One region of the Arthrobacter halodurans genome, then DNA from elsewhere that is predicted to be linked to it. Evidence: predicted binding sites of a transcription regulator. Region 1 holds the regulator's gene; each other region holds the start of a gene.

Region 1 (9,936 bases):
GGCCCTGACCTACGTCCCGGAGACCTCCGTTGCGCTCGGCTTCGGCTTCCGCGTGGGCTTCCTCGGCCTGCTGCACCTCGAGATCGTCCGCGAGCGGCTGGAGCGCGAGTTCAACCTCGACCTGATCTCCACCGCGCCGAACGTGGTCTACGAGGTCATGACCGACGACAAGAGGATGGTCACGGTCACGAACCCCAGCGAGTTCCCCACCGGCAAGATCCACGAGGTGCACGAGCCGATGGTCGCCGCGACCATCCTGGCCCCAAACGAGTTCGTCGGCGCCATCATGGAGCTCTGCCAGTCCCGGCGCGGCCAGATGCGCGGCATGGACTACCTCTCCGAGGAGCGCGTCGAGCTGCGCTACTGGCTACCGCTGGCCGAGATCGTCTTCGACTTCTTCGACATCCTCAAGTCCAAGACCCGCGGCTACGCGTCGCTGGACTGGAAGGCCGACGGCGAGCAGATCGCCGACCTCGTGAAGGTCGACATCCTGCTGCAGGGCGAGCAGGTGGATGCGTTCAGCGCCATCACGCACAAGGACAAGGCGTACTCCTACGGCACGATGATGACCTCCAAGCTGCGCGAACTAATCCCGCGCCAGCAGTTCGAGGTGCCGATCCAGGCGGCCATCGGGTCGCGCATCATCGCCCGCGAGAGCATCCGCGCCATCCGCAAGGACGTCCTGGCGAAATGCTACGGCGGCGACATCTCCCGCAAGCGCAAGCTGCTGGAGAAGCAGAAGGAGGGCAAGAAGCGCATGAAGATGGTCGGCCGCGTCGAGGTGCCCCAGGAGGCCTTCATCGCCGCGCTGTCCTCGGACGAGTCCAAGGACAAGGGCAAGAAGTAGCCGCATGCCTTCTGTTCTGCCGCTGGGCGACCCGGCGCCGGCCGACGGCCTGCTGCCCCCCTCCAGCCGGGAGGGCGCGGCGACGCGTCCCTTCTGCGTCTACGTCCACATCCCCTTCTGCGCCGTGCGCTGCGGGTACTGCGACTTCAACACCTACACGGCGCACGAGCTCGGCTCCGGCGCGACCCAGGACACCTACGCCTCGGCCGTGGCCGCGGAGCTGGACTTCGGCCACGCGGCGCTGCGCGCGTCGGGAATCCACGAGCGCCCGGTGGAAACCGTGTTCTTCGGGGGCGGCACGCCCACGCTCCTGCCCGCCGAGGACCTCGCGCACGTCCTCGGGCGCATCCGGGGCCTGTGGGGGCTCGCCGAGGGGGCGGAGGTCACGACCGAGGCGAATCCGGACTCGGTCACGCCGGAGTCGCTGCGCGTCCTGGCGGAGGCCGGGTTCACGCGTGTCTCCTTCGGCATGCAGTCCGCGGTGCCGCACGTCCTGAAGACCCTGGACCGGACGCACCGGCCGGACCGCGTGCCGCTGGCGGTCCAGTGGGCCCGGGACGCCGGTCTGGACGTGAGCGTCGACCTGATCTACGGGACACCGGGGGAGAGCCTCGAGGACTGGAGGGCAAGCCTGGAGGCGGCGCTGTCCTACGAGCCGGACCACATCTCGGCCTACGCGCTGATCATCGAGGACGGGACCCGGCTGGCAGCGCAAATCAGGCGGGGCGAGGTGCCGGACATCGACGACGACGACCACGCCGACAAGTACCTGCTGGCCGACCGCCTGCTCGCCGGCGCCGGGTTCTCCTGGTACGAGGTGAGCAACTGGAGCCGGTCCGCCGCCACCCGGTGCCGCCACAACCTGGCCTACTGGACCGGCGCCGACTGGTGGGGCGCGGGCCCGGGCGCGCACTCGCACGTGGGCGGGCTCCGCTGGTGGAACGTCAAGCACCCGTCGGCGTACCAGCAGCGCATCGATGCGGCGGTGTCGCCCGCCGCGGGCCGCGAGACCCCCGACGAGGATGCCCGCTACCTGGAGCGCGCGATGCTCCTGACGCGGATCGCGGAGGGGATGCCGATCGAGGGGCTCCGGCCGGGTGGACGCCGGGCCGTCGCGGGTCTCATCGCCGACGGGCTGGTGGAGGGCCGGGACGCGGTCGCGGGCCGGATCGTGCCGACGCTGCAGGGCCGGCTCCTCGCCGACGCGGTGGTCCGGCGGCTCCTCGAGTTCTAGGGGACGTCCGGGGTGCTCGAGTTCCGGGGGACCTCCGGGGTGCGGGCCAGAAGTACCAAAGGACCCGCACGACGACGGGCGGCGTGGCGTGCGGAAACCCGCGTGCCGCGGAACGCCGGAGCGTGCGGGACTACTTGACCAGGCGCAGGTTGAAGGGGTACCGGTACGGGCGGCCGCGGTTGACCTCGATGCCCGCGACGACGCCGCTGACCGTGAGGTAGACCCAGATGGCGACGGCGATGACCGCGAAGAATCCCCCGATGACGGGCACCAGCGTGAGCAGGTTCGCGAGCATCGCGACGGCGGTCAGGGGCAGCGTGAAGTTCAGCGCCTCCTTGGATTCCTGGGCGGTGAACGGCCCGCGCGCGCGGTAGACGTAGTAGATGACCGCGGACGGCAGGAATCCGAGGATCGCCCCGAAGTGCGCGATGGTGGCCCATTGCCGGTCCTCCGAGGGACTCAGCGGCAGCGGAGCGGGGGAGGACCCCTCGAACCGCGCGGCGCCGGTGGGACCGTTCCGCGCCTTGTCGTCGAACCCGTGGGTCACGGCGGTTTCCTCCATCGTCTGCGCTCCGACGGCATGACTGCATCCGTCTCTGGGTCACAGTTTATCGCTAAGAACCGGCGGCGCCGCCCACGCCGGCGCCGTGCCGCGGGATACGCTCCTCACATGGAAACGCTGGTGTGGATCGCCGGATCCGCGGTCGCGGCCTTCGCGGCGCTGACGCTGATCGTCTGGTTGGCCTCCCGCGCCCGCTTCGACGGCCGGCATGCCGGCGGCGGACTCGCCGGGTCGCTAGGGGTCGTGCAGGACTTCTACCAGCCCCAAGCCGTGGAGGCCCACGCCGCTCAGGAAGAAGAGAAGCGGCGCATCGTGTCGGTCGGGAACGCCCTCGGTGCCGACACACCGCACGACGGCGGTGCCGCGGGACCCGGCGCGCCGGCACCGCGGAGGGTCGGGGCCGCGGGGGACACCGCACCCGACGCCGCATCCGATGCCGGGCCCGACGACGGGAGATCCCCGGGCCCCGCGGGCAGTCTCTAGCTGCCGTCGGCGGTCAGGAAGTCGATGACCTCCTCGACGCGCCCCAGGAGGCTCGGTTCGAGATCGGCGTACGTGGTGACGCTGCCGAGCAGGCGCTTCCAGCCCAGCGCGACGTCGGCCGCCGTCGAGTGCGGCCACCCAAGGCCCCTGAGGATGCCGGTCTTCCAGTCGGTGCCGCGCGGCACCACGGGCCAGGCGGCGATCCCGAGCACCGAGGGGCGGATGGCCTGCCACACGTCGACGTAGGGGTGACCGACGATCAGCACGTTGCCGCGGACCCCGGGGACGGCCATCGCCGCGGCCGCGATGCGTTCCTCCTTGGTGCCGGCCACGAGGTGGTCCACCAGGATGCCCAGCCGGCGCCCCGGGCCGGGGGAGAAGTCCCGCACGGCGCCCGCGAGGTCGTCCACGCCATGCAGGGGCTCGACGACGATGCCCTCGACGCGGAGATCGTGCCCCCAGACCTTCTCGACCAGTTCGGCGTCGTGCTTGCCCTCGACCCAAATCCGGCTGGCCCGCGCCGTGCGCGCCTTCAGGTGGTCGACGCGGACCGACCCCGAGGCCGTGCGGGAGGGCGCGGACGCCGCCGCGCGCACCGGCTCGACCAGCTCGATCGGCTCGCCCTCGAGCAGGAAGCCGAAGCCGGTGCGGAAGGACTTCGTCCTGCCCCGGCGGTCCTCGAGCACGACGACGCGCATGCCCCCCGCCTTCTCGATCCGGACGACCTCGCCGACCCACCCGCTCTGGACGTCCTCGAGCACCTGGCCCCGGGCGACCGGCACCCGGCGCAGCTCGCCGCGCTTCGGCGCCGAAATGTCGCGTGCGCCCCACTCGTAGTTGTTCACTGGGCTGACCCGGCCTTTCGTGGTGGCCCCCGGCGGGCCGCGGTGCGCCGGGCTCCCGGACGCGGGAACCATGCTAACAACCCGGCTAAGGTATTAGACTTAGCACTTGAACGTGTCGAGTGCTAAGGCGTCGGCCACCTGCCGGCGCGCCACCGCCGACACGCCACCATCGACGGAAACAGGAGGGTCCCATGTCCGAACCGCGTCGACTTGAGGTCCTCCGGGCCATTGTCGAGGACTACGTGCACTCGCGCGAGCCCGTGGGGTCGAAGGCGCTGGTGGAGCGCCACCAGCTCGGCGTCTCCGCCGCCACCATCCGCAACGACATGGCCGCCCTCGAGGAGGAGGGCCTGATCGTCGCCCCGCACACCTCCTCGGGGCGCGTGCCCACCGAACAGGGATACCGCCGCTTCGTGGACCGCATCGGCGACGTGCGGCCCCTCTCCGCCGCGGAGCGCCGGGCCATCCAGTCCCTGATCGCCGGCGCCGACGACATCGACGACGTGCTGGAGCGCACCGTGCGCCTGCTGGCCCACCTGACGCACCAGGTGGCGGTCATCCAGGTCCCGCAGCACACCGACGCCACCGTCCGGCACATCGAGCTCGTGGGGCTCGGCTCCGGGCAGGTGCTCGCCGTCCTCATCAGCACCACCGGCAAGGTCGACCAGCGGGTCGTGATGACGCCGCCGGACACCACGGACGAGGACCTGCTCACCCTGAAGTCCGCCTTCCTGGCGGCCGGAGGGGGCCGGCGCCTCAACGAGCTTTCCGACGCCGCGGCCGCCGCCGTCGACCACCTGCCAGCACGGCTGCAGACCGCGGGGCGGACGCTTGCCGCGGCCCTCGGCACCCTGGGCGACAACAGCGCCGTCGATCGGATCGTCATGGCCGGGACGGCAAACCTGGCCCGATCCACGGGCGACTTCCCGCTGACGATCACGCCCGTGCTCGAGGCGCTGGAGGAGCAGGTGGTCCTGCTGCGGCTGTTCTCCGAGATGGAGCTGGACGCGCGGGGCATCGCCGTGCGGATCGGCAGCGAGAACAGCTACGGTGGCCTGACCGAGACCTCCGTCATCGCGACGGGCTACGGGCCCGGGGAGACCGCCAAGATGGGAATCCTCGGCCCGACCCGCATGGACTATCCCTCGAGCATGGCCGCCGTGCGCGCGGTCGCCCGCTACCTCTCCCGGATATTGGCTGGCTAGCGCCGCCCCGGGCCCCCAAAGCATCGATCCAGTTGGAAAGGACACAGCGACCACTGTGAGCACCCACTACGACGTTCTCGGCGTCTCCCAAGACGCGAGCACCGAAGAAATCAAGAAGGCCTACCGCAAGCTGGCCCGCAAGCTCCACCCGGACGTCAACCCCGGTGACGACGCCTCGGAGCAGTTCAAGCTGGTGACGCGTGCCTACGAGATCCTGTCGGACCCGGAGAAGCGCCGCAACTACGACACCACCGGCAACGAGAACGGAAACGCCCCGGGCCCCGGCCAGGCGGGCGGCTTCGGGTTCAACGACATCTTCGAGCAGTTCTTCGGCGGCGGCCAGGCCGGCGGACCCGCCTCGCGCACCAGTCGCGGCCGCGACGCGCTGATCACGGCCACGATCGACCTCAAGGACGCCGTCCAGGGCGTGGTCTACCCGCTCGAGATGGAGACCGCCGTCACGTGCCCCACCTGCGAGGGCACCTGCTGCCAGCCGGGCACGTCGCCGCAGACCTGCACCATCTGCCACGGCCGCGGACAGATCCAGCGCCCCGTGCGCTCCTTCCTCGGCCAGATGATGACGGTCGAGACCTGCAGCGCCTGCCGCGGCTTCGGCACGACCCTGCCGAGCCCGTGCAACGAGTGCATGGGCTCCGGCCGCGTGCGCGAGCGGGTCAGCAAGCAGCTCAAGGTCCCGGCCGGCGTCGCGACCGGCACGCGCATCCACCTGGCCGCCCAGGGTGAGGCCGGACCGGGCGGCGGGCCCTCCGGCGACCTCTACGTCGAGATCGACGTGCGGCGCCACCCCGTGTTCGAGCGCGACGGCAACGACCTGCACGCAACCCTCACGGTCCCGATGACCGCCGCGGCCCTCGGCGCCGACCTCGACCTCGAGACGTTCGACGGCCAGCGGGACATCCGCATCGAGGCGGGGACGCAGTCCGCCGACACCGTGCGGCTGGGCCAGCTGGGCGTGCCCCGGCTGCGTGGCGGCGGCCGCGGCGACCTGATTGTCCACATCCACGTGGAGACCCCCACGAAGCTGGACCACCAGCAGCGCGAGCTGCTGGAGCGGCTGGCGGAGCTGCGCGGCGAAGAGGTGGCCGAGGGCCGCCTGACGGACCGCGGAGGGGTCTTCTCGCGCCTGCGCGACAAGCTGGGCCACCGGGCCTGATGAGCAACCAGGCGTTCCTCACGCCGCCGGAGACGCTGGCCGCGGCCGTCCCGGGGGACACCGTGGAGCTCGACGGCCCCGAGGGACGGCACGCCGTGGCCGTCAAGCGCATCCGGGTCGGCGAGGCCGTGGACCTGCTCGACGGCGAGGGCCGCCGCGCCGTCTGCGTCGTGACGGAGACGGGCAAGGCCTCCCTGCGGGCCCGGATCGAGCGGATCGACGTCGAAGCGGCGCCGCGGGTGCTGACGGTCCTCGTCCAGGCCCTCGCCAAGGGCGACCGCGACCTGCAGGCCGTCGAGTCCGCCGTCGAGCTGGGCATCGACCGGGTGCTCCCGTGGCAGGCCGAGCGGTGCGTGGTCCGCTGGGCCGCCGACAAGGCGGACAAGGGCCGGGCCAAGTGGGAGGCCACCGTCCGCGCCGCGGTGAAGCAGTCCCGGCGCGCGCGCACGCCGCGCGTCGAGCCCGTGGCGGGCACGCCGCAGCTCGCGGCACTGGCGCGCCCCGCGGCCGACGACGCCGGACCCGCCGCGCGGCGCCTGGTGGTGGTCCTCCACGAGGAGGCGGCGAGCCCGCTGGCCGAGGTCGTCGGAGACTGGCTCGAGGCCTCTCCCGCCGACCCCGGGGGACCCGTGGGAGAGGTCTTCCTGGTGGTGGGCCCGGAGGGCGGCATCGCGCCGGCCGAGATCGAGTCGCTGCGCGCCGCGGGCGCCGCGACGGCGTCGCTGGGGTCGAACGTCCTGCGGGCCTCGACCGCCGGCCCGGCGGCGCTGGTTCTGGTCCGCCACCTGGCCGGGCAGCTGGATCCCCGCCGGGCACCGGCCGCGGGCGAGGCTGACCGGTGACCGCCGCTAGCGGCCCGCGACCGTGATGCGCTTGGTGTCCTCGCTCAGCCGCGCCGTGTCGACGCCGTTCTGCCCCCACACCGAAACGTCGTAGTCGCCCTCGCCGAGGTCGACCGCGAACTCGAACTCATCCGCGGGCAGGTCGCCGGCACCGAGGGTGATGCGGCCGTCGGAGACCACGTCGCCGGGCCCACCCTCCTGGACCCGGCGGACCTCCCAGCGGATGCCGCCGGGGAAGACCGCGCCGGCGCCGCGGACGGCCACGTTTCCGGCCGCGTAGGCGCTGCCGTGGTGGGGCTCGATGATCCACACGGGGGCGCGCAGACTCGAGACCCGCTCCGTCGGACCGTCCAGCCGGACGTGGCCGAACGCCTCGTAGCCGGGGCGCCCGTCGACCAACACCGCGACCCGGGCCGGGGCGGAGCCCGTCAGCAGGCCCGCGTTCGCGGCGGCCCCCGTCGCCGTGTAGACGAGCTGCTGGACGGCGCGCTCGGCCAGGCCGGCGTCCATCTGGCGCGCGAACGCGTCGGCGGACAGGTCCACGGTGATCACGTTGTCCCCGTCGATGGACGTGCCGATCCGGCTCGCGGGGCTCCAGAGGCTGAAGTAGTCGGGGTCGGTGGGCTGCTGCTCGAGCATGTGCTTGATGCTGGTGGTGATGGGATCACCCTGGTCCTCGGCCTCGACGTACTCGCGGTAGAGGTACACGGTCGCGTCCCGCTCCCCGAGCCAGTACACCGGGGCGGAGCGGTGGGTGCTCAACTTCTCCAGTTCCGCGGCATCCGACTTGGGCGGAACCACCGGATTCGCCGCCGTCGCGCCCTGCGGCATGGTCGTCGTGGAGGGGGTGGACAGTCCGCCGCAGGCTGAGACCGCGCCGAGGCACACCACCAGCGCGACGACGGCCAGGCGGGGCCTGGTGCGTCGGCTGTGCGGGGCGGGGGTCAACGGGGTCCTTCTCCTCGGGGCAGGGCGGACTCGGCGGCCGCCACACCAGCTTGTCACAGGCACTCCCCGCTCGGGCGGCCGGTTGCAGGGTTGTCACCGGACTGTTGCACGAACGATACACGCGCCCGCGCGACCCCCTCCGGGGCGCCGTGGCCGCTTCACGTAGGATGGAGGGGCGCCGGAAACGCCTCGGGAGCGCCCGGGTCGGGATCCCCGGCGCCCACGCACGGGAGGCCACGTCGCCAGCATGACCGAGGACGCCAAGAACCCAGAGCCGGAGTCGGGGCTGGGCACCGTAGTCCGCTTCGACACCACCGACCAGATGGTCGCCGCGCTCGGCGCACACGACGAGGTCCTGCGCATCGTGCAAGGCGTGTATCCCGGGGCCGACCTGCATGTGCGGGGCAACGAGCTCACCGTGACCGGCGATCCCGAGGACGCCGGGAAGGCGTTGCGCGTCGTCAACGAGGCACGCGGGATCGCGGCGCGCGGCACGCGGATCTCGGCGCACCTGGTGGAGCAGCTGGTGCGGATGGTGGCCGCGCGCGAAACGCCTCCCGCGGGCACCGCCAGCGAGGTCTTCGGCCTGAACATCCTCACCGGCCGCGGCCGCAGCATCCGCCCCAAGACCGTCAACCAGAAGGCCTACGTCGACGCGATCGACGCGAACACGGTGATCTTCGGCATCGGGCCCGCCGGCACAGGCAAGACGTACCTCGCCGTGGCCAAGGCGGTGCAGGCGCTTCAGGCGAAGGAGGTCAGCCGCATCATCCTCACCCGGCCGGCCGTCGAGGCGGGGGAGAAGCTCGGCTTCCTCCCGGGCACCCTGACCGACAAGATCGACCCGTACCTGCGTCCGCTCTACGACGCGCTGCACGACATGATCGACCCCGAGTCCATCCCCCGGCTGATCGCGGCCGGAACGATCGAGGTCGCGCCGCTGGCCTACATGCGCGGCCGGACGCTCAACGACGCGTTCATCATCCTCGACGAGGCGCAGAACACGACGCCGGAGCAGATGAAGATGTTCCTGACCCGCCTCGGCTTCGGCTCCCGGATTGTCGTCACGGGCGACATCACCCAGGTCGACCTGCCCGGCGGGACGAAGTCCGGCCTGCGTGTGGTCTCCGAGATCCTCGAGGGCGTCGACGACATCGCCTTCCTCACGCTCGACGCGTCCGACGTCGTGCGGCACCGGCTGGTCTCCGAGATCGTCACCGCGTACGAGTCCTGGTCCTCGCGCGAGACGGCCCCCGCAGTCGACTGGCGCACCCGGCGCACGAACCGGCGGCCCGCATCGCCCCGCCGCCCGCCGACCCCGGCGCCGCCCGCCGAGCCGGCGGCGCCCCGGCCGTCCGCCGCCGAGGAGGGCTGAGCCGTGTCCGTCGAGGTCAACAACGAATCCGCCGTCGAGGCGGATCTGGAGCGGCTCAGCCGCCTGGGTCGGCACATCCTCGACTCGCTGTACGTGCACCCCGAGGCCGAGGTCTCCATCATCCTCGTCGACGAGGACGCCATGGAACGGCTCCACCTGGACTGGATGGACCTGTCCGGGCCGACCGACGTCATGTCCTTCCCGATGGACGAGCTGCGACCCGGGAGCCCCGGCAGCCCGACGCCCGCCGGCATGCTCGGCGACGTCGTGATCTGCCCCCAGGTCGCCGCCGAACAGGCGCGTGCGGGCGGCCACAGCACGGAGGACGAGATCATGCTGCTCGCGACCCACGGCATGCTGCACCTGCTCGGCTACGACCACGAGGAACCGGCCGAGAAACAGGAGATGTTCTCGCTGCAGC
Region 2 (10,577 bases), on a different contig from region 1:
GGTAATGAGGAACTCCTTGTGGAATACTTCTTCGATTAAGCCAAGGTGGAAGTCCACTGACGAGGAGCCGCGGGGCCGCCTGGGGCTACGGTCCGCCGCGAGGGCCTTGCATCCGCGATCCTCGCGGATTACCCGCCGATAGGATGGGCTGATGGGCCATATAGACGTCGCCGGGATCGACTACTTCCTTTCGGATGGATCACAACTGCTGAACGGCGTGTCCTTCAAGGTGGGGGACGGCAGCAAGACGGCACTCATCGGGCCCAACGGAACCGGCAAGACCACTCTCTTCAAGGTGATCGCGGGCGACTTGGTGCCCGACGCGGGCACGGTCGGCCGCTCCGGCAGCATGGGGATCATGCGCCAGTTTGTCGGACAGGTCCGCGATGAGTCGACGGTTCGGGACCTCCTGGTCTCGGCGGCGCCACGCGCGATCGCCGAGGCTGCCGCGGAACTGACGGCTGCCGAGGATGCGATGATCGCAGACCACTCGTCCCCGGCGGCGGAGGAGAAGTCGCAGATGCGCTACGCACAGGCGATTGTCGACTGGGGCGACGCCGGGGGGTACGAGCAGGAAACAGTCTGGGACGAGGTGTGCCTGTCATCCCTTGGCATCCCCTACGACCGCGCGCAGTACCGGGCGGCGTCCACGCTGTCGGGCGGCGAGCAGAAGCGGCTCGTCCTGGAGGCGCTCTTCTCTGGACCCGACGAGGTCCTGCTCCTCGACGAACCGGACAACTACCTCGATGTACCCGGGAAGCGCTGGCTAGAGGCGAAACTCAACGATTCGAAGAAAGCCGTGCTGTTCATCAGCCACGACCGTGAGCTGCTTAACGTCGCGGCGGAGCGCATCGTCACCCTGGAACCGGGAGTCAACGGTGCCGGAGCCTGGATCCACGGAGGCGGCTTCGGTTCCTACGTCGAGGCACGCTCGGACCGCAACGCCAGATTCGAGGAGCTGCGCAAGCGGTGGGACGAGGAGCATGCCAAGCTCAAGGAACTGGTGAACATGTACAAGAACAAGGCCGCGTTCCGCTCCGACATGGCCAACCGCTACCACGCCGCCCAGACGCGGCTCGCGAAGTTCCTGGAGGCCGGCCCGCCCGAGGCCCTGCCGATCGAGCAGAACGTGCGCATGCGGCTGCGCGGCGGCCGCACCGCCAAGCGCGCCGTGGTCGCCGAAAAGCTCGAGCTCACCGGGCTCATGAAGCCGTTCTCCACCGAGATCTGGTTCGGCGACCGCGTCGGCGTCCTCGGGTCCAACGGATCGGGCAAGTCGCACTTCCTCCGGCTGCTCGCCAACGGCGGCACGGACCCCGAGAAGGAACACGTGCCCGTGTCCGACGTCGTCATCGCCGAGGTGCCCCACAACGGCACCGTGCGCCTCGGCGCCCGGATTCGCCCGGGCTACTTTGCACAGACGCACGTCCGCCCCGACCTCGCCTCGCGCAGCCTGCTCGACATCCTTCACCGCGGCGACGAGCACCGTTCCGGGCTCGGACGGGAGGCGGCCTCCGGCGCGTTGGACGGCTACGGGCTCGCGGGCCAGGCCGAGCAGTCCTTCGACTCGCTCTCGGGCGGCCAGCAGGCGCGGTTCCAGATCCTGCTCCTGCAGTTGTCCGGGGCGACGCTGCTCCTCCTCGACGAGCCGACGGACAACCTGGATCTCCACTCCGGCGAGGCGCTGGAACGCGCCATCGACGCGTTCGAGGGAACAGTGCTGGCCGTGACGCACGACCGCTGGTTCGCGAAGTCCTTCGATCGCTTCCTGGTCTTCGGGTCCGACGGCCGGGTCTACGAGTCCGACGCGCCCGTGTGGGACGAAAAACGCGTCGAGCGCGCGCGGTAAAGGCCCGCCCCGCGCGCGTCGGGACGGACGCCGGCCCCGGCGCTCCCCAGCGTGGGAACACCGGAGCCGGACGTCGCCCGGGACTCCAGACTCATGGACTCCACCTCGATGTGGGCTTGGGGAGTCGCCGGGATGGAGGTGCCTAGGATTCGACCTGCCCCTTCGACGAGGGGGCGTCCTCCAGCTGTCCGCCTTCAACCATGCCGTCGCCGCCCGTCTCGATGACGATCTTGCGCGGCTTGGCGCTCTCCCGCACGGGGATCGTGACGCTGAGGACGCCGTTGTTGTAGTGGGCGGCGATGGCGCTGGTGTCGATGCCTTGGCCGAGGTTGAGCTGGCGGATGAAGCTGCCCCCGCGGCGCTCCCGCGTGATCCACTTGACGTTGTCGTTGGACGCCAGCGTGCGCTCCGCCCGGATGGTGAGCAGCTGCCCGTCGACGTCGACGTCGACCGACCCCGGGTCGATGCCCGGAAGGTCCGCGGTGAGGATGTAGTGGTCGCCCTCGCGGTACAGGTCCATCGGCATCTCGCGCAGCGCCGACCGTGTGTCGAGGAGAGCTCCGGCCATGCGGTCGAAGTCGCGGAACGGATCGAAGTTGTGTGCCATGTTAATCAACTCCTGGTGTGTCTGCCGCCGGCGTTGACCGGCCATTCTTGTGGGTTCGAGAGTTGAGCGCCCTCCGCTCAACTACTATGAAATTAGCACTCCCCCCGTGAGAGTGCCAGAGGGTTTCCGGCGTGTTCTTCGTGGGCGAACACCGGTGGCCGGGGTCGCGGCGGGTGGGGTCGCGGCGGGTGGTGTCCGTGGTCCTTCCTCAGGCCCCACACACAGGTTCGGACCCTAGAATGGGGGCATGCTCCGCTCAGCCCGTCTCTTCGCCGCCCTTCCCGCCGCAGCCGCCGTCGTCCTGCTCGCCGCCTGCGGCGACGTGGGCCAGGTCGCCCAGGATGCGGCCGAGAGCGCCGTGTCCCAAGTCGCCGCGACGGGCAAGGCGGAACTCACAAAGCAGATCTGCGCCCCCGTAACGGACGGGACGCTCAGCGCCGAGGACCTCACCCTGCTCACCGGGCTGGTCGACGCCGCCGACACGGCGGGGTTGCCGTCGGACATCACCGAACCGCTGGGGGAACTCGCCGCCGCCGGGGACCAGGCCCCCGAGGACGCCCTGCAGAAGCTCCGCGACGGCTGCGCGGACGCGGCCGAGGCCGGTTAGGGCACCCGCGAGGCCGTCCCGGCGACGAGCTCGATCTCCGCGACGTCGGCGTCGAAACCGAACACCCTCGCGTAGAACGCCAGTGTCAACTCGTACGCCTTCACGATGTTCTCGGCCCGCCGGAATCCGTGCTGTTCGCCCGCGAACAGCACGTACGCGTGCGGGATGCCCTTGGCGGCGAGCGCGTCGGCGAACGCCTGCGACTGGCTCGGCGGAACCACCCTGTCCTCGTCCCCCTGCAGCAACAGCACCGGGCAACTCAGGCCGTCCACGTGGTTCACGGGGGCCCGATCCCGGTAGAGCTCCCGGGCCTCGGGCCACGGCCCCACCAGCCCCTCCAGATACCGCGATTCGAAGTCGTGGGTGTCGGTGACGAGGGCCTCGAGGTCCGCGACGCCGTAGCGCGAGACGCCGGCGTCGAACGTGTCGGTCGAGGTCAGACACGCGAGCGCCGTCCAGCCGCCCGCGGAACCGCCCTCGATGGCGAGCCGGCGGCCGTCCGCGATGCCGGCGGCCACGAGTCCGTCCATCACGGCCACGGTGTCCGCGACGTCCACCACGCCCCACTGTCCCTTCAGCCGCTCGCGGTAGGCGCGGCCGTACCCGGTGGAACCGCCGTAGTTCACGTCGACCACGCCGATGCCGCGGCTCGTGTAGTACGCGATCCCCAGCGACAGCCCGGCGCGGGCCTGGCTCGTCGGGCCTCCGTGGACGAAGGCGACGAACGGCGGCAGCTCCCCCTCGAGACCCGCGTAGCCCGCCATCCGCGGGGCGTAGACGTTCGCGTAGACCGGGCCATCCGGCGTGGGAAACTCCATCGACCGCACCTCCGGGAGCAGATCCGGATCCGGCCGGTCCGCGAGGGCGAGCCGCACGTCCCGCACGGCGCCCGTTTCCAGATCGATCAGGCGGATGCCGTCGCCCGCGTCGAGCGTGGTGGAGGTGGCGAGCACCTCGAACCGCGGCGCCGCGCCGTCGCGCGCCCCACCCGGAGGGCCTTCGACGGGCGGGTCTCCGGCGGGCAGGTCTTGCGTGGGCAGGTCGCCGGCGTACGGATCTTGCGCGGGCAGGTCGCCGGCGTACGGATCTTGCGCGGGCAGGTCAGCGGCGGGCAAGTCTCCCGCGGGCCCCAGCGCGCGCACGGCCGCGGGCAGGGCGTGGGTGAAGGGCAGGTCGAGGTCGGTGAGGCGCCCGGATTCCACATCCAGGACCCCGAGCCGCATCCCGTGGGTCCCGTGGGCGACCAGCAGACGGCCCGCATCCAGGACCCGGTACCACGCGGTCCCGACCTGCCAGAGCGGCCCGGCGAACTCCTCCTCGAGGGGGCAGAGCGGCCGCGCGGGTCCCGCGCCGCCTTCCACGGACTGCGCGTAGAGGTTCCACCACCCGCTGCGGTCCGACACGAAAACGAGCGTCCCGTCGTCGAGCCATTCGGGCTGCAGCACGGACTCGGAGGCCGAGCCGGCGACGTCCCGCACGCCCGTCGCCACGCCGTCGCGCAGGTCGGCGACGCGCAGGACGGTCCCGTCCCACGGCATCTGCGGGTGCTCCCAGCAGATCCACGCGATGCGGCGGCCGTCGGGGCTGACGCGCGCGCCGGCGACGAAACGCGACGACGGCGTCACGCGGCGCAGCGCGCCGGCGTCGGCGGCCGCCGATCCGTCGAGGGGGATGGCGACGACGTAGCGCTCGATCCGTGTGCCGCGGTGGTCCTCGCACTGCGCCAGGAGCTCTACGGCGTCGGTCCCGTCGGCCCCGGCCGACCGCGTGAACTCGGCGAAGCGCAGGGCCGGGTCGCCACCGTCGGTGCCCGTGGAGACGGGCGTGAGCGGCCGCGGCCCGCCCCCCGCGGGATCCAACAGGTAGGCCCGCTGGTCCGCGAAGTTCACGAACACGAGACGATGCCGGCCGCCGAGTTCCACCGAGGCCCAGGGAGTTCCGCCGTATTCGTTCACGCGGCTGCGCACGTTGAACGGCGCTTTGACCAGTTCCCGGGGCTCGGCGCGTGCGGCGTCCCGCGCGGCCCCTCCGTACCGGGCCTGCGCGAGGATGGTCATCCGGCCGCCCTCGGCGGGGCGTCCCTCGAGCCACCACAGCTCGTCGCCCGCAAACCCGGGGGACCCCAACGGAACGGTGCCGACAGCGAGCTGCCGTGCGGTGATCGGGGATGGCCAGGAACCGTAGGCTGCGCGGAGGGTCATGGCCAGAGCCTACCGCCGCTCCTCAGAACGACAGCCCGAACACGTCCCGCGCCGTCGTTTCGAAGAACGCCTTCTTCTCCCCCGGGCCGATCGGCAGGTTGTCCTGCGCCACGACCTCCGAAGCGTCGAACTGGTACGGATAGTCCATCGCGTACATCACGCGGTCCGCGCCCACGACTTCCCGCGTGAACATGATGGCCGGTGCCCACGGCATGCCGCTGGTGGTGATCCAGATGTTGCGCCGGAAATACTCGGAGGGCTTCATCTCGAGCGGCTTCAGGAACTCGTAGCGGCCCGCGCCGATCTGCTTGTCGTACCGGTTGTCGATGCGGTGCAGCCAGAACGGCAGCGCCTCGCCGAGGTGCCCGACGACCAGCTTCAGCGTCGGCAGGCGGTCGAAGATGCCCGAGGTCACGATCCGCAGCAGATGGAGACCCGTCTCGACGCCGAACCCGTAGATGGAACCGTCGAGTCCGGCCTCGAGGAACGGCGCGATCATGGAGGCCGGCGGCGCGGTGGGGTGGAGGTAGATCGGCACCCCGAGCTCCGCCACCGCCTCGAGGATCGGGAAGAACTTCGGATCGTCGATGTACTCGCCGTTGATGTGGGAATTGAGGATGACGCCCTTCAACCCCAGCTCGAGCACCGCCCGGCGCAGCTCGCGCACCGCGGTCTTTGGGTCCTGGTAGGCGACCGCGGCGAGCGCCGAGAAGCGGTCGGGGTGCCGGGAGCAGGCCTCGGCGAGCCGGTCGTTCGCCAGGGCCGCGATGCGCCGCGCGTCGGGCGCGGACATCATCTGGGTGCCCGGGGCCGTCAGCGCCATCACCTGATGGTCGATGCCCGCGCCGTCCATGTCCGCGATCCGCAGGTCGCCGGCGTCCTGCAGCTTCTCGAGGACCGAGCGGGGGTGTGCCCCGGGGCTCAACGCGTAGTGTCCCACCAGGCTCCGGAACCCGGGGTCGTCCACGCTGCCGTCCCGGAGCTGGCTTCGGAACAGCTCGTACATCTCGGGAAGCGCGTAGGCCTCTTCCGTGGCGATCCGGAGGTAGCCGGGGTTCGGCTCCGGGCGCAGCGCGGCGCTCATTCCGCCACCAGCGCATCGATGTCGACCGCCTCGTCGAAGAGCCCGTACTCCACGGACTTCTCGTTCAGGAACTCAAGCGATTCGCGGCTGACTCCCGGCTTCCACTCGGGCAGGTTCATCGAGGTCGCCGCGGCCTCGCTGACCTTCGCGTACTCCGGCAGCGCCGCGCGGAATGCGTCCGGATCGCTCGCGATGGACGCGCTCGTGTCCTCGAGTCCCTGCCGGAAGGCCGCCACGACCTCGGGGTTCCCGTTCAGGTAGTCCTCCGTGGTGATGTACGCGCCGACCATCAACCCTGGCATCGACTGCGCGTAGGGGCTGAGGACCGCGCGGGCGCCGTCCTCGACACCCATCGTCACGAAAGGCTCGATCGACAGCGCGGCGTCGACGTGCCCCTGCTCCAGCGCGGGCAGCATGTCCGGCAGCCCCAGCTCAACGAACTCGATGCTCGAGGCGTCGGCCCCGAGGTTGCCCAGTGCCGCGCGTAGCGAGACCTCGCTGATGTTGGCGAGCGTGTTGACCGCGACCTTGCGCCCGGCCAGGTCCGCGACGTCCTCGATGTCGCTGTCCCCCGCGACAAGCACCTTCGAGAAGTCCAGCTCGGCGCTTTCGGCGGTTCGCGTTCCGGGAGCGATGACCTTCAGCGGAAGCCCCTTCGACGACGCGATGAGCACGCTGACCGCATTCGATCCCGCGAACTGGATGTTCCCGCTGACCAGCGCCGGGACCGCGGCGGCACCGCCGGCGCTGACGTCGACGTTGACGGTCAGCCCCCGGTCGGCGAAAAACCCCTGGTCGACGCCGTATTGGAGAAAGGCGGACGGCACGCCGGTCGTCTCGGCGACGTTCACGGTGGTCGGCGCCTCGGTGTCCGGACCGGAGGCGGGGGTTGCGGCCGGTGCCGCGCAGGACGTGAGGGCCAGCAGGGCGGCGACCCCGGCGGCGTAGAGGATGCGCTGGTTCATGGATGCGCCTCGCCATTTCTGTGAGTCGGGTGGTTCCGGAAGGGATGGATATGGTTCCGGGGCCCACGGTAGAACCGTATCCCGCAGGAGGGAACGAAACAGACGTACCATTCCTCTATGCGGAACGAACAGGAGGACACCGGGCGGCCTCCCCATCTCATCGGGTCCGTGGACCACGCGCTCACGGTGTTGCTGCTCCTGCAGGAACGCGGCGAGCTGCGGGTGCGCGACGTGGCCCGCGAACTCGGGGTGGCGCAGTCCACGGCGCACCGGCTGCTGGCCACCCTGGCGTGGCGCGGTTTTGTCGTTCAGGACCGCGGCGGGAGGACCTATCGGGCCGGGAACGTGCTCGTGGGCATCGCGCTGGCGTCGATCAAGGACCTCGACGTGCGGCGCCAGGCCCGGACGCACATGCAGCGCCTGGCCCGCGAGCTCCACGAGACGGTGAACCTCATCGTCCTCGAACACGGGGGTTGCCGCTTCATCGAGGGGGTCGAGGGCGACCGGATGGTGCGGGTGACACCACGGACGGGCACGTTGCTGCCCGCGTCGTCGACCTCCGGGGGAAAGGTCCTGCTGGCCGAACTCGACGACGATCGCGTCCGCGCCTTATTCGGCGATGGCCTGCGGACGCTCACGGACCGAACCATCCGCACCGTGGACGAGCTGCTGCGGGAGCTCGCCGCTGTCCGCTCCCGCGGCTTCGCGACGAATCTCGGGGAGACCGAGGCGGGCCTGCACGCGGTGGCCGTTCCGGTCCGCGACCGCTCGGGCCACGCGGTGGCGGCGCTCGCGGTCGCCGCGCCCTCGGGACGCCTGAACTCGCAGACGATCCCGGTGGCGCTGGAACGGCTGCGCTCCACCGCCGAGGCAATCCGGGCCGACCTCCTGTCGTAGGAGCCGAACCGGAGCGGCGTCCGGCGAGGGCCGGGTGCCCCGGCGCGCCACGGCGGCGGGCTTCCCCTCCGGGCCCCCGCCGCGAAAGAATGCGGGCATGACGACCTTTGCGGTGTTCCTGCGGGGCATCAACGTGGGCGGGGTGCGGATCGCCATGAAGGACCTGCGGCAAGTCCTGACGGAAGCGGGCTACGGCAACGTCACCACCCTGCTGGCCTCGGGCAACGTCGTCCTGTCCGCGCAGAGCTCCGACCCCGCCCGCGTCAAGAGCCACATCGAGACGATCCTGCGCGAAGCGTTCGGCTACGAAGCCTGGGTCATCGTGAAGACGCCCGCCGAGATCGCCGAGATCGCCGCGGGCTATCCGTTCGTTCCGCCGGACGACGGCGTTCCCCGCCACGCGTACGCCGTCCTCACCACCGGCGCCGCGACGGCCCGTGAGGCCGCCGCCGAATGCCCCGCGCCGTCGCCCGGGGAACGGTATGCCGCCCGGGGGGACGTCCTGTACTGGGAGGTGCCCAAGGGTTCGTCCCTGGACACCAATGTGGCCAAGCAGCTCGCCCGGGCTCGGTACAAGCCGCTGGCCACCACCCGCAACCTGAACACCCTGCATAAGGTCCTCGCCGCGTGCGACGCCCTGCCGGAACGTTGATCAGGCAACCGGGACCCTAGCGCGCTCCGGGGCGGGGTCCTCGATGCGCCGCGGGCCGTTGATCATCACGGCACCCACCATCATGACGATGAGGCAAACCCCCAGCATGGCGAAGGACGCCCCCCAGCCGCCCGTCGCGTCGTGCACGACGCCGAAAAGCAGCGGGGCCACGCCGGCCCCCGCGTAGCCGAGCCCTTGGCTGAAGCCGGACAGCACCCCGGATCCGTGGGTCGTCCGCGAGCGCAGGTTCATCATGAGCAGCGCCGTCGCGAAGGTCCCCTGACCCAGGCCGGAGAAGGCCACCCACCACCACGTCCCGGCCGTCGGGGACAGGTAGAGGCCAGTGTGGCCGACGCTCCAGCAGGCGGCGAAGAGGGCGATCGCGATAATCGGATGGCGCATCCGCGGCACGACGAGCGGCACGACCAGGCTCACCGGCAGGCCGAGGATCGCGAAGAACGCCAGCGCGCTGCCCGCGGCCCCGGCATCGAGCCCCTGCCCGGCCAGGTAGGGCGGCAGCCAGGTGAAGTACACGTAGGTCTGCGCCGAGTTGCCCGCGAGGAAGATCGCCAGCCCCCAGGCGACGGGGTGGCGCCACGGGTTCAGGGGCGCCTCGGCGGCCCGGGCGCCGTACCCCGGCGCCGCGTGTCCCGCGCGATGCGCCGTCGGGTGGTCGGCTGCCGCCCGCCGCCGGTCCGCGGCCAGCTGCGCGCCCCACGGCAGCAGGACGGCGGCGCTCGCCAGGGACCAGACGGCGATCGAAACGCGCCAGTTGGCGGCCTCGGCCAGGGGTACGGCCAGCTGCGGGCTCATGGCCGTGCCGACGGCGAGCAGCGTGACGTAGCCGGCGGTCACGGGTCCCAGCCGGTCGGGGAAGTACTTCTTCACGAGCGGCGGCAGCACCACGTTGCCCATCCCGTAGCCCGCCATGGTCACCGCCGAGAGTCCGAGGAAGGGCCAGACACCGCCCACCAGGGCGCGGCCGACCTGCCCGGCCACAGCCAACAGCACCGCCGCCACCAGCACGCGCTCCAGGCCGTGGGAACGGATGAGCCGCGGCGTCGCGAGCCCGGCGCCGGCGAAAACGAGCGGCGCCAGCATCGCCAGGACGCCCGTGCTCACCGAGTCGAAACCGAGCTCCGGCCCCATGGTCCCCAGCAGCGGCGGGACCGCGGAGACCGCCGCGCGCAGGCTCAACGCCATCAGCAGAATGCCCAGCAGCGCGCCGATCCTCCCCCGCCACGGTTGGCGCGGCAGCCTCAGGGACACGTCAGCTCCCGGACTTCAGCCGGTCGACCTGGCGCAGCAGCTCGTCCAGGGATTCCACGAACGTACCCCGCGACCAGGTCCCGGGCAGCGTGGAGTGGTAGTAGAGGCCCTCGCCCATGAGCATGATCGCGCCCGCAGCGTGCGGGTCGCCGACCTCGCGCTGGATCAGCTCCAGCCAGCCGCGGTGCACGGTGTCCAGCGCGCGCACCGCCGGTTCGTAGGCGCCGGCGGCCAGCCGCACGACGGCGGAGTACGTGGTGTCCAGGTCCGATCCGCTCTGCAGGGACGTCCGCACGAAGTAGCGCGAGGCGCCCTCCTCCGCCGTCGCCATGACGGCCTGGTCCCGCTCGGCGGCCGCCAGCAGGCGCTCCACCACGGCCTCGGCCAGGGCGTCCTTGGACTTGAAGTGGTACAGCAGGCCGCCCTTGGACACCCCGGCCAGCGCG
Region 3 (10,577 bases), on a different contig from region 1:
CCTGGGCTCCCTCCTGTCCTCCGACGCGCTGTACGGGACGGGCACGGCCCGCGGGCTGTGGGAGGACCGGGCCCGCGGCAACCTGCGCTCCGAGCTCCTCCGCCTCGGCGGCGGGCCACCGGCGGCGTAGGCCGCGGAACGCCGATGGCCGCGGCCCCCGTGAGGGGACCGCGGCCATCGTGGCGTCGGGATCCGACGCCGTGCCGGTCGGAGACCGGCGAGGGACGTGCCGCCGGGGCGGCCGGCCGGCTAGAAGCCGCCCATGCCGCCCATCTCGTCGCCGCCCGGCATGGCCGGCGCGGCCTTCTCGGGCTTGTCGGCGACGACGGCCTCCGTGGTGAGGAACAGGCCCGCGATGGAGGCGGCGTTCTGCAGCGCGGAACGGGTCACCTTCACCGGGTCGTTCACCCCGGCGGCCAGCAGGTCCTCGTAGACGCCCGTGGCGGCGTTCAGGCCGTGGCCCGCGGGCAGGCCCTTGACCTTGTCGGCGACGACGCCCGGCTCCAGGCCGGCGTTGAAGGCGATCTGCTTCAGCGGGGCCTCGATGGCGACCTTGACGATGTTGGCGCCGGTGGCCTCGTCACCCTCGAGGGTGAGCTTGGCAAACGCGCGGGCGCCGGCCTGGATGAGGGCCACGCCGCCACCGGCGACGATGCCCTCCTCGACGGCCGCCTTCGCGTTGCGCACGGCGTCCTCGATGCGGTGCTTGCGCTCCTTGAGCTCGACCTCGGTCGCCGCGCCGGCCTTGATGACGGCGACGCCGCCGGCCAGCTTGGCGAGGCGCTCCTGGAGCTTCTCGCGGTCGTAGTCGGAGTCGGAGTTCTCGATCTCGGCGCGGATCTGGTTGACCCGGCCCGCGATCTCCTCGGCGTTGCCGGCACCCTCGACGATGGTGGTCTCGTCCTTGGTGACGACGACCTTGCGGGCCTGGCCCAGCAGGTCCAGCGTGGCGGTCTCCAGCTTGAGGCCGACCTCTTCCGCGATGACCTGGCCGCCGGTGAGGATGGCGATGTCGGCCAGCATGGCCTTGCGGCGGTCGCCGAAGCCCGGAGCCTTGACGGCGACGGACTTGAAGGTGCCGCGGATCTTGTTGACGACCAGGGTGGCCAGCGCCTCGCCCTCGATGTCCTCGGCGATGATCAGCAGCGGCTTGCCGGACTGCATGACCTTCTCCAGGACGGCGACGAGGTCCTTGACGTTGGTGATCTTCGAGTTGACGATCAGGATGTACGGGTCCTCGAGGACCGTCTCCTGGCGCTCGGCGTCGGTGACGAAGTAGGCCGAGATGTAGCCCTTGTCGAAGCGCATGCCCTCGGTCAGCTCGAGGTCCAGCCCGAAGGTGTTGGACTCCTCGACCGTGATGACGCCTTCCTTGCCGACCTTGTCCAGCGCCTCGGCGATGAGCTCGCCGATCTGGGTGTCGCCGGCGGAGATGGACGCGGTGGCGGCGATCTCTTCCTTGGTCTCGATCTCCTTGGCGGAGGACAGCAGCTCGGCGGTGACGGCCTCGACGGCCTTCTCGATGCCGCGCTTCAGGCTCAGCGGGTCGGCGCCGGCCGCGACGTTGCGCAGGCCTTCCTTGACCAGGGCCTGTGCCAGAACGGTGGCGGTGGTGGTGCCGTCGCCCGCGACGTCGTCCGTCTTCTTGGCAACTTCCTTGACGAGCTCCGCGCCGATCTTCTCGTACGGGTCGTCGAGCTCGATCTCCTTGGCGATGGAGACGCCGTCGTTCGTGATGGTGGGGGCGCCCCACTTCTTCTCGAGCACGACGTTGCGGCCACGCGGGCCGAGGGTCACCTTGACGGCGTCGGCCAGGATGTTCAGGCCCCGTTCGAGGCCGCGGCGTGCTTCCTCGTCAAATGCAATCATTTTGGCCATAGCGGCGTGTGGTCCTTTCGGGACAATCATGCGTTTTCGTAGGCCGGAGGCAACGCCCGCGACGGACGGGAACTGGCCGGCGACATCGGTACGCCGGCCGGACACCCTCGCTGCATCTGGCCCGGATTCACCCGTGGTGGCCGCTTCCGCCCCGCGCCCCCGGTCTGCCCGGTGGCACTTAGCAGTCGCGGTACCCGAGTGCTAAGTCAATTATTGGCACTCTCGCATCGAGAGTGCAAGCCGTGCGGCAGACCGGGAAAAGATTTCCGACGCCGGGGCGCCATCGCTAGCCGTAGTTGCGGCCGAGGACCACGGAGACCTCGACCGGAATGTTCGGGGTCTGGAAGACGGTGGGGATGCCGAGCACGCGGGCGGCCTCCTCGGCCGTGGCGCGGGAGTCGTCGGTCGTGAAGTACACGACGGGGTAGTCGACCTGCTTGGCCCAGTTCCCGGAGGTCACGGCGGTGAACCCGCCGCCGGCAAGCGCCGCGGCGCCGCCCGCGGCGACGCCGACCCGGCCCGAGCCGTTGTACACCGCGACGGGGACCGCGTAGTCCACCGCGGCCGACGCGGCCCCGGCCTCCCCGGCCGCGTCCGCCGCCCCGGTGGGTTCGCCGGCGTCGGACGACTCCGCGGCCGAAGACTCCGCGGCGGAGGATTCGGTGGCCGTGGATTCGGCGGCCGGGTCCGTCGCGGCACCCGTGGACGCCGAGGCGGCGCCGGCGGACTGCCCTGTCGGCTCGGACGCGGTGGCGTCCCCCGCCCCCGCGGGCGACGCGGCGACGGCGTCGGAGGATCCCGCGGACGCGGTGTCCGCCGGGGTGCCCGCGAACTGCGGCAGGACGAAGAACGAGAAGATCCCGACGACCAGCGCCAACACGCCGACACCCATCAACAGGCCGAGCCCGGAGCCGCGGGCGGCGCCTTCGGCCTCGTTCCGGTGGATCCCCTTGCGGTCGGTGAATTCCGGGACCCTGTCGAATTCGTCGTTCGCGTATTGGCTCATGGCTGTCCTTGGTCCTGATGGGTTCGTCGGCGGCCGCCGCTGGTCTGGTCTCCCGGCCGGTGGATCACCGCCCTCACCAGGCCTCCGCGGGCCCGCGTCTCGGCTCAGGCCTCCGTGGCCAATCGCCGGGCGCTGCGGGCGCGGTGCCGGGTTGAACGTAGTCTACGCAATCTCTTCACCAGCATCGGATCATGCGCCAGCGCGGCCTCCGTGTCGATCAGCGCGTTGAGCAGCTGGTAGTAGTTGGCCGCGGAGAGGTCGAACAGCTCCCTGATGGCCTGTTCCTTGGCGCCGGCGTATTTCCACCACTGCCGCTCCAACTCGAGCATGCGCCGCTCCCGTTCCCCGAGTCCGCCGGACTCGCCGGACGCGTCCGCGGCGGCCTCCGGCTCGATGCGATCCGCTCCCATGGCACCCCTTCTCTCGGTCCGTGCCGCGCCTGGCCGCGGCAGGCTTCCATGCTAGTTCCGAATGACAGGGTTGTCATTTGGTCGCAGGCCCCGCCCGCCGGGGAGAATGGGCCCATGGATCCCACGCAGGAAGCCCTCTTCGACGACCCCCGGCCGCCGCGCCCCGCCACCACCGGTGCCCCCGCGGACGGGGTCCCGGACGGGGGTCCGGCGGGCGGTGCGGCTGGCGGACCCCGGCCCTCGGACGCGCCCGAGCCGGCGCCGATGGCCGCGGACTGGGCCGCCGCCCTGGCTCCCGAGGCGGGGCGGATCGCCGCGATCGAGGCGGAGCTGGACCGGCGGCGGGCCGCCGGCGAGCTCGTGCTCCCCGACCGCGGCCACGTCCTCCGCGCGTTCACCCGCCCCCTGGCGGACGTCAGGGTGCTGATCGTGGGGCAGGACCCGTATCCGACGCCGGGGCACCCGATCGGGCTGAGCTTCGCCGTCGACCCCCACGTGCGTCCCCTGCCGCGCAGCCTGGCCAACATCTACCGGGAGCTGCGGGAGGACGTCGGCGTGGAACCTCCGGCCCACGGGGACCTCTCTGCGTGGGCCGACCAGGGCGTCCTGCTGCTGAACCGCGTGCTGACCGTCGGAGCGGGCAGCGCCGGGTCGCACGGCGGCCTCGGCTGGCAGTCCGTGACCGACGCGGCGGTCCGCGCGCTGGCGGGACGCGGGACCGCCCTTGTCTCGATCCTGTGGGGCCGCCAGGCGCAGACCCTCGCGCCGCTGCTGGACGGAACGCCGACGATCCAGAGCGCCCACCCCTCGCCGCTGTCGGCCCGGCGCGGCTTCTTCGGGTCGCGTCCGTTCAGCCGCGCCAACGCGCTGCTGGCCGAGCAGAGTGCGGCCCCGGTCGACTGGCGCCTCCCCGCCGCGTAGCCGGTCCCGGGGACGCGTCCGGGGAGCGGTGCCGCCCGCCCCCGGACGGCGCGTCAGCGGCGGCGGATCCGGCGTCGTTCGTGGCTGTTCCAGCCCTTGGTCAGCGGGCGGGCGACGGTGTCGCCGAGCACCACGCCGCCCGCAATGGCCAGGATGATGGTGAAGGCGTTGAACATCTCGACCAGGCCGGCGGACATGTCGTCGGAGTCGATCGCGATGCCGTACATGGCGCGGAAGATCATCAGCCCGGGCAGCAGGAACACGACGGCGGGCACCGCGACCACGAGCTGCGGGGCGCCCATCTTCAGCGCGACCCAGCGTCCGGCGGCGCCGACGACGGCCGCCGCGATCGCCGGCGTGAGCCGCTCGCCGACGCCGACCGCCTGCGCCCCCACGAGCGCGAGGTAGCCCAGCAGGGCGACCCCCGCCGTCGGCAGCAGCAGGTTGCGGGCGGTCTGCTCGAACACCGCGCCGCACAGCACGGCCACGCCGACGAAGAGGAACAGCAGCCACCCCGGATAGGCGACGCGGTCGATGTTCGTCAGGTCCAGCTCCCCGACCCCGCCGAGGGCGCCGAGCACGAGCGCCGTCATGATGCCGGAGACGATCGCGCCGTAGATGATCATGGCGGAGAAGAACCGTCCCGCGGCCGTGACCGGGAAGCCGTTGATGGCGTCCTGCACGGAGGAGACGAAGCGGGACGACGGGAGCAGCAGCATGATCCCGCCCGCGACCACGATGGCCGGGGAGAGCGGCACGTCCAACGCCCAGAGGACCATCGCGATGGCCGTGGTCACGAAGGATCCGAACGCGATGGAGAAGAACTCGGGGACCCGCCAGCGGCCGGCGATCTTCATCGACTGGGAGACCAGACCGAAGGACGCGAACGCGACGAGGGCACCGACCCAGGAGCCGCCGATGAACATGACGAACATCGCCGAGAAGCCGCCGCCGGCCGCGGTCACCATCCACCGCGGGAAGGGCTTCGGGCGGTGCGTGATGTCCTTGAGCCGGTCCACGGCCTGCTGGCGGGTGACGCCGCCGGAGACGATGTCGGAGACCAGCTGGTGCAGCAGCGCGAGCCCGGCGTAGTTGCTGGTCCAGGACCGCACGACGCGCAGGATGCTCAGGGGAACCTGGTCTGCCGGCGCGTAGTTGAGGTGGATCGACTGGTTGGTGATGTCGACGTCGACGTTGCGCAGGCCCAGGGACGCGGTGACGGCGATGATGCTGGTCTCCGCCTCCAGCGCGCCCGCGCCGTAGCGGAACATGGCCTCCGCCAGGTCGAGCGCGAACTCCAGCGTCTTGCGGGCGCTCGCGTCCTGCGCCGGGACCTGGATGAGCGGGTTGGCGTAGGGGCTGCCGACCAGGCGGTCGATGATGGAGAACGCCTGCGTCGGCGGGGCCTCCGACTCCATGAGCCGCGCCAGCATTCGCCGGGCCGCCGGGTTCGCCCGGAGTCCCGGGCGGGCCACCGCCGGGTCGAGCGGCACCGTGGGTGCCGTGGTCGTGCGCGGACTCGCCGCGGCGGCGCGGCCCCGGGGTCCGCCCTGCCTGCCGGAGCCGTTCCGCCCCGGGATTCCCCAGGGGGCGGCCGGGCGCGCGCTGCCGGAGCGCGCGGCGGGGCCGGGGGCGGCAGTGTCGGGGGCGGGGGGGCCGGGGATCTGCGCGCCGGGATACGGCGCCGACGGTTGCCGAACGGCGGGTGCCGCCAGTTCGGCGGTCGGGGACGCGCCCGAGGCCGCGGGCAGCTCGGCGTCGTCCCAGTCGGGCTCGGTTTTGGACCGGTCGTCCGGGGACCCCGGCAGATCCACGCTGCCGGTGGGCAGGACGGCCTCCGGCCGCCTGCGCCGCAGGAGCGGGCGGGCCGGCTTGACCTCCGACGCCTCGACGCGCGGCATCGACACCGCGTAGGGGTGTGGGTCGGCCTTGGGATCGCCGGCGGGCGGGGTGTCCGGGGTCTTGCTCGGGGACACGGACGCTCCTGTTCTACTGGGGTCGGTCCTTCAACTGTACAGCCGGAAAACGGGCCCGAACGGCCCCCGCGGGCATCCTCCGCGTACTCGCGCGGGCGCGGATCCGCGGTGGTGTCCAACGGCACGCCGCGAGGCGGTGGCGGCGGGCACACGGACCGCACGTCCCCTCCCCCGCCGCCCCGTGCACGCCCGCCTCCGGAGCGGGGAATAGGCGGCGGACGCGGGAGGTTCTTGTATGCGATTGCATATAACCGCGACCTTCCGGAGGATCCATGGACCAGCAGTTCGAAATCGGCGTCGAGACGTTCGGCGACGTCACGGAGGGCGACGACGGCCGGCTCCTGCCGCACGCGCAGGTGCTCCGGAACGTCGTGGCGGAGGCGCGGGCGGCGGAGGCGGCGGGGCTCGACTTCTTCGGGGTCGGCGAGCACCACCGCGACGACTACGCGGTCTCGGCCCCGGAGGTCGTGCTGGGGGCCATTGCGGCCCAGACGGAACGGATCCGGCTGGGGTCCGCCGTCACCGTCCTGAGTTCCGACGACCCGGTGCGCGTCTTCGAGCGGTTCGCCACCCTCGACGCGCTGTCCAACGGCCGCGCGGAGGTCATCCTGGGCCGTGGCTCGTTCATCGAGTCCTTCCCCCTGTTCGGGTACGACCTGCAGGACTACGAGGTGCTCTTCGAGGAGAAGCTCGCCCTCTTCGCGGAGCTGCTCAAGGAGAAGCCCGTGACGTGGAGCGGGAGCACCCGGTCCGGCCTGTCCGGCCAGGTTCTCTACCCGCCGACCGAGTCGGGACGGCTGGGGGCGTGGGTCGGCGTGGGCGGCAGCCCCGAATCGGTGGTCCGCGCCGCCCGCCACGGGCTCCCGCTCTTCCTCGCCATCATCGGCGGCAACCCGCTGGCCTTCGAGCCGCTGACCCTCCTGTACCAGCGCTCGCTCGAGGACTTCGGGCACGGCCCACAGCGCATCGGGGCGCACACGCACGGGCTGGTGGCGGACACCGACGACGAGGCGCTCGAGATCCTGTGGCCGCACTACCGGCGGACCATGGACCGGCTGGGTGCGGAGCGCGGGTGGCCGCCCGCCAGCCGGATGCGCTTCCAGGCCTCGGCCGGCCCGGACGGGAGCCTGCTGGCCGGGAGCCCGGAGACCGTGGCGCGGAAAATCGTCAAGGTGTCGCGGGGATTGGGCCTCTCCCGCCTCGACATCAAGTACAGCGCCGGAACGCTCCCGCACGCACCGATGGTCCGGAGCATCGAACTGCTCGGCTCCAAGGTGAAGCCGCTGGTGCTGGACATGCTCGCCGGCTAGCCCGGCGGGACAAACGACAAGGCCCCCGCCGTGGCGGGGGCCTTGTCCGTGGTGGTTCTTACTGGACTCGAACCAGCGACCTTTCGCGTGTGAAGCGAACGCTCTAACCAACTGAGCTAAAGAACCAAGTGTGCGCGCCTCGTCGGCGTACCTCGCAAGGTTACCGGAGCCGCGGCGACCCCGCAAAATCCGGGGTCGGCGTCGGGCCGCGGACGGACCGCGGACGCCCCGCTGCCCCGGCCCCGACGGCGTCCGACGCCGGACCCCCGGCCGTCGTCGTCCGGGCCCGGGACGGCCCCTGTCCGCGTGCGCGCCACCGGCCGGGATCCCCTGAATCCCGGGGCGAAACGGCCCGCGCCGCGCTGTGTTTACACACGGCCTACTTATGGGTAATACTTCTCTCGATCGCCCCTCGGGCGACGCCCAACTGGGCCCTACAAGGAAGCTGCCGGACTCCGCCGGCACCGGTCCCCTCCCGGCCAAAGAACCGGCCCGGCGTACACCGGGAACCCCTTCTTTCGTTCGCTCTGTGACCATCAAGAGGACCGCCCCAGTGCTTCCCATCATCGACTTCGCCCTGTCCTATGCCCCGCCGTCCCCCGAGGAGCGCGCGTCGCTGTCGCTGCTGTCGGCGTGCCCCGACGACCGTTGGCACCAGAAACTGGACCACACGCTGTTCTCCGTGACGGCCCTGCACCAGGGGACGCGGGTCGGCTTCGGGATCGTCCACACCTCCGTCACCGCACCGACCGCCGTCGACCGGCCGCTGGAGCTCGGCGCCATGTTCGTCCACCCGGCGTACCGGCGCCTCGGCATCCGCGAGCACATCGCGGAGGCACGGCTGACCTATGCGCTGTCCTCCGGAGGCACGCCGATCACCGTGATCGACAACCGCAACGACGCCTCCTGGAGGTACTACGAGCGGTCCCCCCAATGGGCCGTCGAGCGCGAGTACACGGGCTACTTCACCGGCCTCCCGATGACCATTTGGGTGTCCAGCGAGTCGGCCTGGTTCCGCGACAGCCGGGGCCTCGCGGGCATGGCCGCCGCACCGGCGTCCGGCACGCTGCTGCCCGAGGCGGGCCTGCCGCTGGACACGGGGCTCTCCCCGCACGGCGGGATCCCGCTCGTGGAGCCCGCGGTCGGCGCCACCGCGGGGGCGCCGCCGGCCGCCGCACCGGCACCGTCCACCTCTTCGGCACCTTTGACCTCGTCGGCACCGTCTACCTCGTCGGGGCCGTTCGCGGCGCCCGCTCCGTCCCGGCGGCGTCGCCGGGCGCGGCCGGCGGGTCCCGACTCCCCCGCCGCGCCGCTGGCCGTCTAGGGAGCGCGCGGCCCGTCATCGCCGGGCCGGCTGTCCCGGCGGTCCGCGGCGGTGGCGCGGGAGACCTCCCACAGCGACGCCGTCTCGGGCGCCGCGGACGGGTGGCGCACGCGCTGGAAGTTCAGGCCGCCGCGGGCGAACGCCTGCCGCACGGCGGCCGGCACCTCGGCCTCGGCGACCGGTTCGGGCAGCCAGTCGCAGGCCCGGACGTGCACCAGGTCGGCGTCGCGTGCGGCGCCGCCGGAATCGTAGTGCCATGGTCCGCGCACGCGCCCGAGCCAATACAGGCCGTCCACGTCGCGCGTCCACGCGAAGGATCCCTCCGGAACGACGGCGAAACGCTCCAGCCGGGCCGCGGTCCGTTCGCCGTGTGCGGCCGCGACCGCGTCGAGGGCCTCCTCCAGCGACCGCGGCGACGGCTCGATCGCGCCGCCCATCCCGCAGACGCGCGTCCCGAGAGCGAGCTCGGTGCCGGTTCCGGGCGGCACGTCGGGCCTCCGGGAGCGCATCGGCACGCGGAAGACCTCGGGTGTGCCGCCTGCGTGCAGCGGCGACCCGGACCCGGCGCGTGGGGGCCCGTTTCCTCCCGCCGCCGGCGTCATGGCCGCCCTCCGGTCCGCGGAACGTCCGACCGCGCAGAGCGCCTCCACATGGGGCCTGGCGCCGGGCAAGTCACAAAAGTCACATTTGTCACGGAAAACGACACGCCCAACACGCGCGACACGCCTCGTTACTGGTGGCAACGAATCCTTGCCTTAGGGTGGCTAGTGATTCACACCGACCCCAAGCGGTGTGCAATCGTTGCGGTTCCGCCGACCCCAAGCGGCGTAACCGCCGTGGTTCCGCCGACCCCAAGCGGCGTAACCGCCAGTGACGCGTTGACCCCAGCGCAGACACGAAGAGGCGCCCCCATCCCGTTCGGCTGGGGGCGCTTCCGTGTCCGGGGCCAGAGGCCCCGCTCATCCCGCGTCCCCGACCGGCTCGATCAACGCGGGCCCGTTGTTGCGCACGTTGCCCACCGCCGCACCAACGCGCACGGGCACCAGCTCCGGTTCCGGCATGGAGTCCAGCAACGTGCGGATGTCGTCCTTGTCCGTCAGGCCGGGATCCAGCCAGTCCCCCCGCAGGCCCTCGGGAACGACGACGGGGGTCCGGTCGTGGATGTGGCCGAGCGCGTCCGCCGCCGGCCGGGTGAGGATCGTCGCCGTCATCAGCCATTCTCCCGGCTGTCCCTCGGGAACCCGCCGATCGCGCCAGAACTCGTAGAGGCCGGCGAGCGCGAGGAGCGCGTCGGGATCGGCGGCGCGCAGGTACTGCGGGACCTTCTTTCCGCCGCGCACCTCCCACTCGTAGTATCCCTCCGCCGGGACCAGCGCCCTTCGCTTCACGGCCGCCGCGCGGAAGGTCGGCCGTTCGAGCACGGTCTCCGCGCGGGCGTTGATCGCCCGGGATCCCGCCGCGCGGTCCTTGGCCCAGGAGGGGACCAGTCCCCAGCGGACCGTCTCCAGGGTGCGCACCGGACCGTCCCCCTCGTTGCGCTCCAGCACGATCCGCACCGGGTCGGTCGGCGCCACGTTCCAGCTCGGCGGCGGCGGATCGCCGACGACTTCGTCCACGCCGAACGCGGCGACCAGGTCGCCGTCGGCCTTGGACATCACGAACCGCCCGCACATGGGCCCAGTCTCGCGCCACCGTGGCCGCCGCGCAAGGCACCCGCCGGGCGCGGCGGAGGCGCTACCAGCCGAACGTCCC

What was found. Region 1 encodes HrcA, which represses chaperone genes, less so after heat shock. Its sites were predicted from a motif close to TTNGCACTCGNNNNNNNCGAGTGCNAA; they were not measured.
Region 2: ACETWP_RS04540 (Hsp20/alpha crystallin family protein) is a predicted target of HrcA. The motif match lies at 2,549-2,575, and genes of this name have one in related genera.
Region 3: groL (chaperonin GroEL) is a predicted target of HrcA. The motif match lies at 2,057-2,083, and genes of this name have one in related genera.

Annotation. Positions count from the first base shown of each region.
Region 1 covers NZ_JBHDLJ010000004.1:182,719-192,654, reverse strand. Annotated here, with positions in the region: gene lepA (translation elongation factor 4) at 1-847, shown strand, start outside; gene hemW (radical SAM family heme chaperone HemW) at 852-2,081, shown strand; gene ACETWP_RS06975 (DUF4870 domain-containing protein) at 2,212-2,643, opposite strand; gene ACETWP_RS06970 (hypothetical protein) at 2,752-3,126, shown strand; gene ACETWP_RS06965 (DUF3097 domain-containing protein) at 3,123-3,971, opposite strand; gene hrcA (heat-inducible transcriptional repressor HrcA) at 4,163-5,176, shown strand; gene dnaJ (molecular chaperone DnaJ) at 5,232-6,350, shown strand; gene ACETWP_RS06950 (16S rRNA (uracil(1498)-N(3))-methyltransferase) at 6,350-7,192, shown strand; gene ACETWP_RS06945 (GerMN domain-containing protein) at 7,199-8,140, opposite strand; gene ACETWP_RS06940 (PhoH family protein) at 8,388-9,515, shown strand; gene ybeY (rRNA maturation RNase YbeY) at 9,519-9,936, shown strand, end outside.
Region 2 covers NZ_JBHDLJ010000002.1:455,038-465,614, reverse strand. Annotated here, with positions in the region: gene ACETWP_RS04545 (ABC-F family ATP-binding cassette domain-containing protein) at 152-1,849, shown strand; gene ACETWP_RS04540 (Hsp20/alpha crystallin family protein) at 1,992-2,456, opposite strand; gene ACETWP_RS04535 (hypothetical protein) at 2,704-3,063, shown strand; gene ACETWP_RS04530 (dipeptidyl-peptidase 5) at 3,060-5,264, opposite strand; gene ACETWP_RS04525 (amidohydrolase family protein) at 5,287-6,348, opposite strand; gene ACETWP_RS04520 (ABC transporter substrate-binding protein) at 6,345-7,313, opposite strand; gene ACETWP_RS04515 (IclR family transcriptional regulator) at 7,431-8,210, shown strand; gene ACETWP_RS04510 (DUF1697 domain-containing protein) at 8,308-8,862, shown strand; gene ACETWP_RS04505 (MFS transporter) at 8,863-10,131, opposite strand; gene ACETWP_RS04500 (TetR/AcrR family transcriptional regulator) at 10,133-10,577, opposite strand, start outside.
Region 3 covers NZ_JBHDLJ010000010.1:5,511-16,087, reverse strand. Annotated here, with positions in the region: gene ACETWP_RS12125 (DUF4031 domain-containing protein) at 1-130, shown strand, start outside; gene groL (chaperonin GroEL) at 250-1,878, opposite strand; gene ACETWP_RS12115 (LytR C-terminal domain-containing protein) at 2,165-2,884, opposite strand; gene ACETWP_RS12110 (DUF3263 domain-containing protein) at 2,989-3,294, opposite strand; gene ACETWP_RS12105 (uracil-DNA glycosylase) at 3,559-4,215, shown strand; gene ACETWP_RS12100 (threonine/serine exporter family protein) at 4,269-6,191, opposite strand; gene ACETWP_RS12095 (LLM class flavin-dependent oxidoreductase) at 6,464-7,501, shown strand; tRNA gene ACETWP_RS12090 (tRNA-Val) at 7,551-7,627, opposite strand; gene ACETWP_RS12085 (GNAT family N-acetyltransferase) at 8,055-8,825, shown strand; gene ACETWP_RS12080 (GAF domain-containing protein) at 8,822-9,313, opposite strand; gene ACETWP_RS12075 (SOS response-associated peptidase) at 9,785-10,498, opposite strand; gene ACETWP_RS12070 (DUF427 domain-containing protein) at 10,560-10,577, opposite strand, start outside.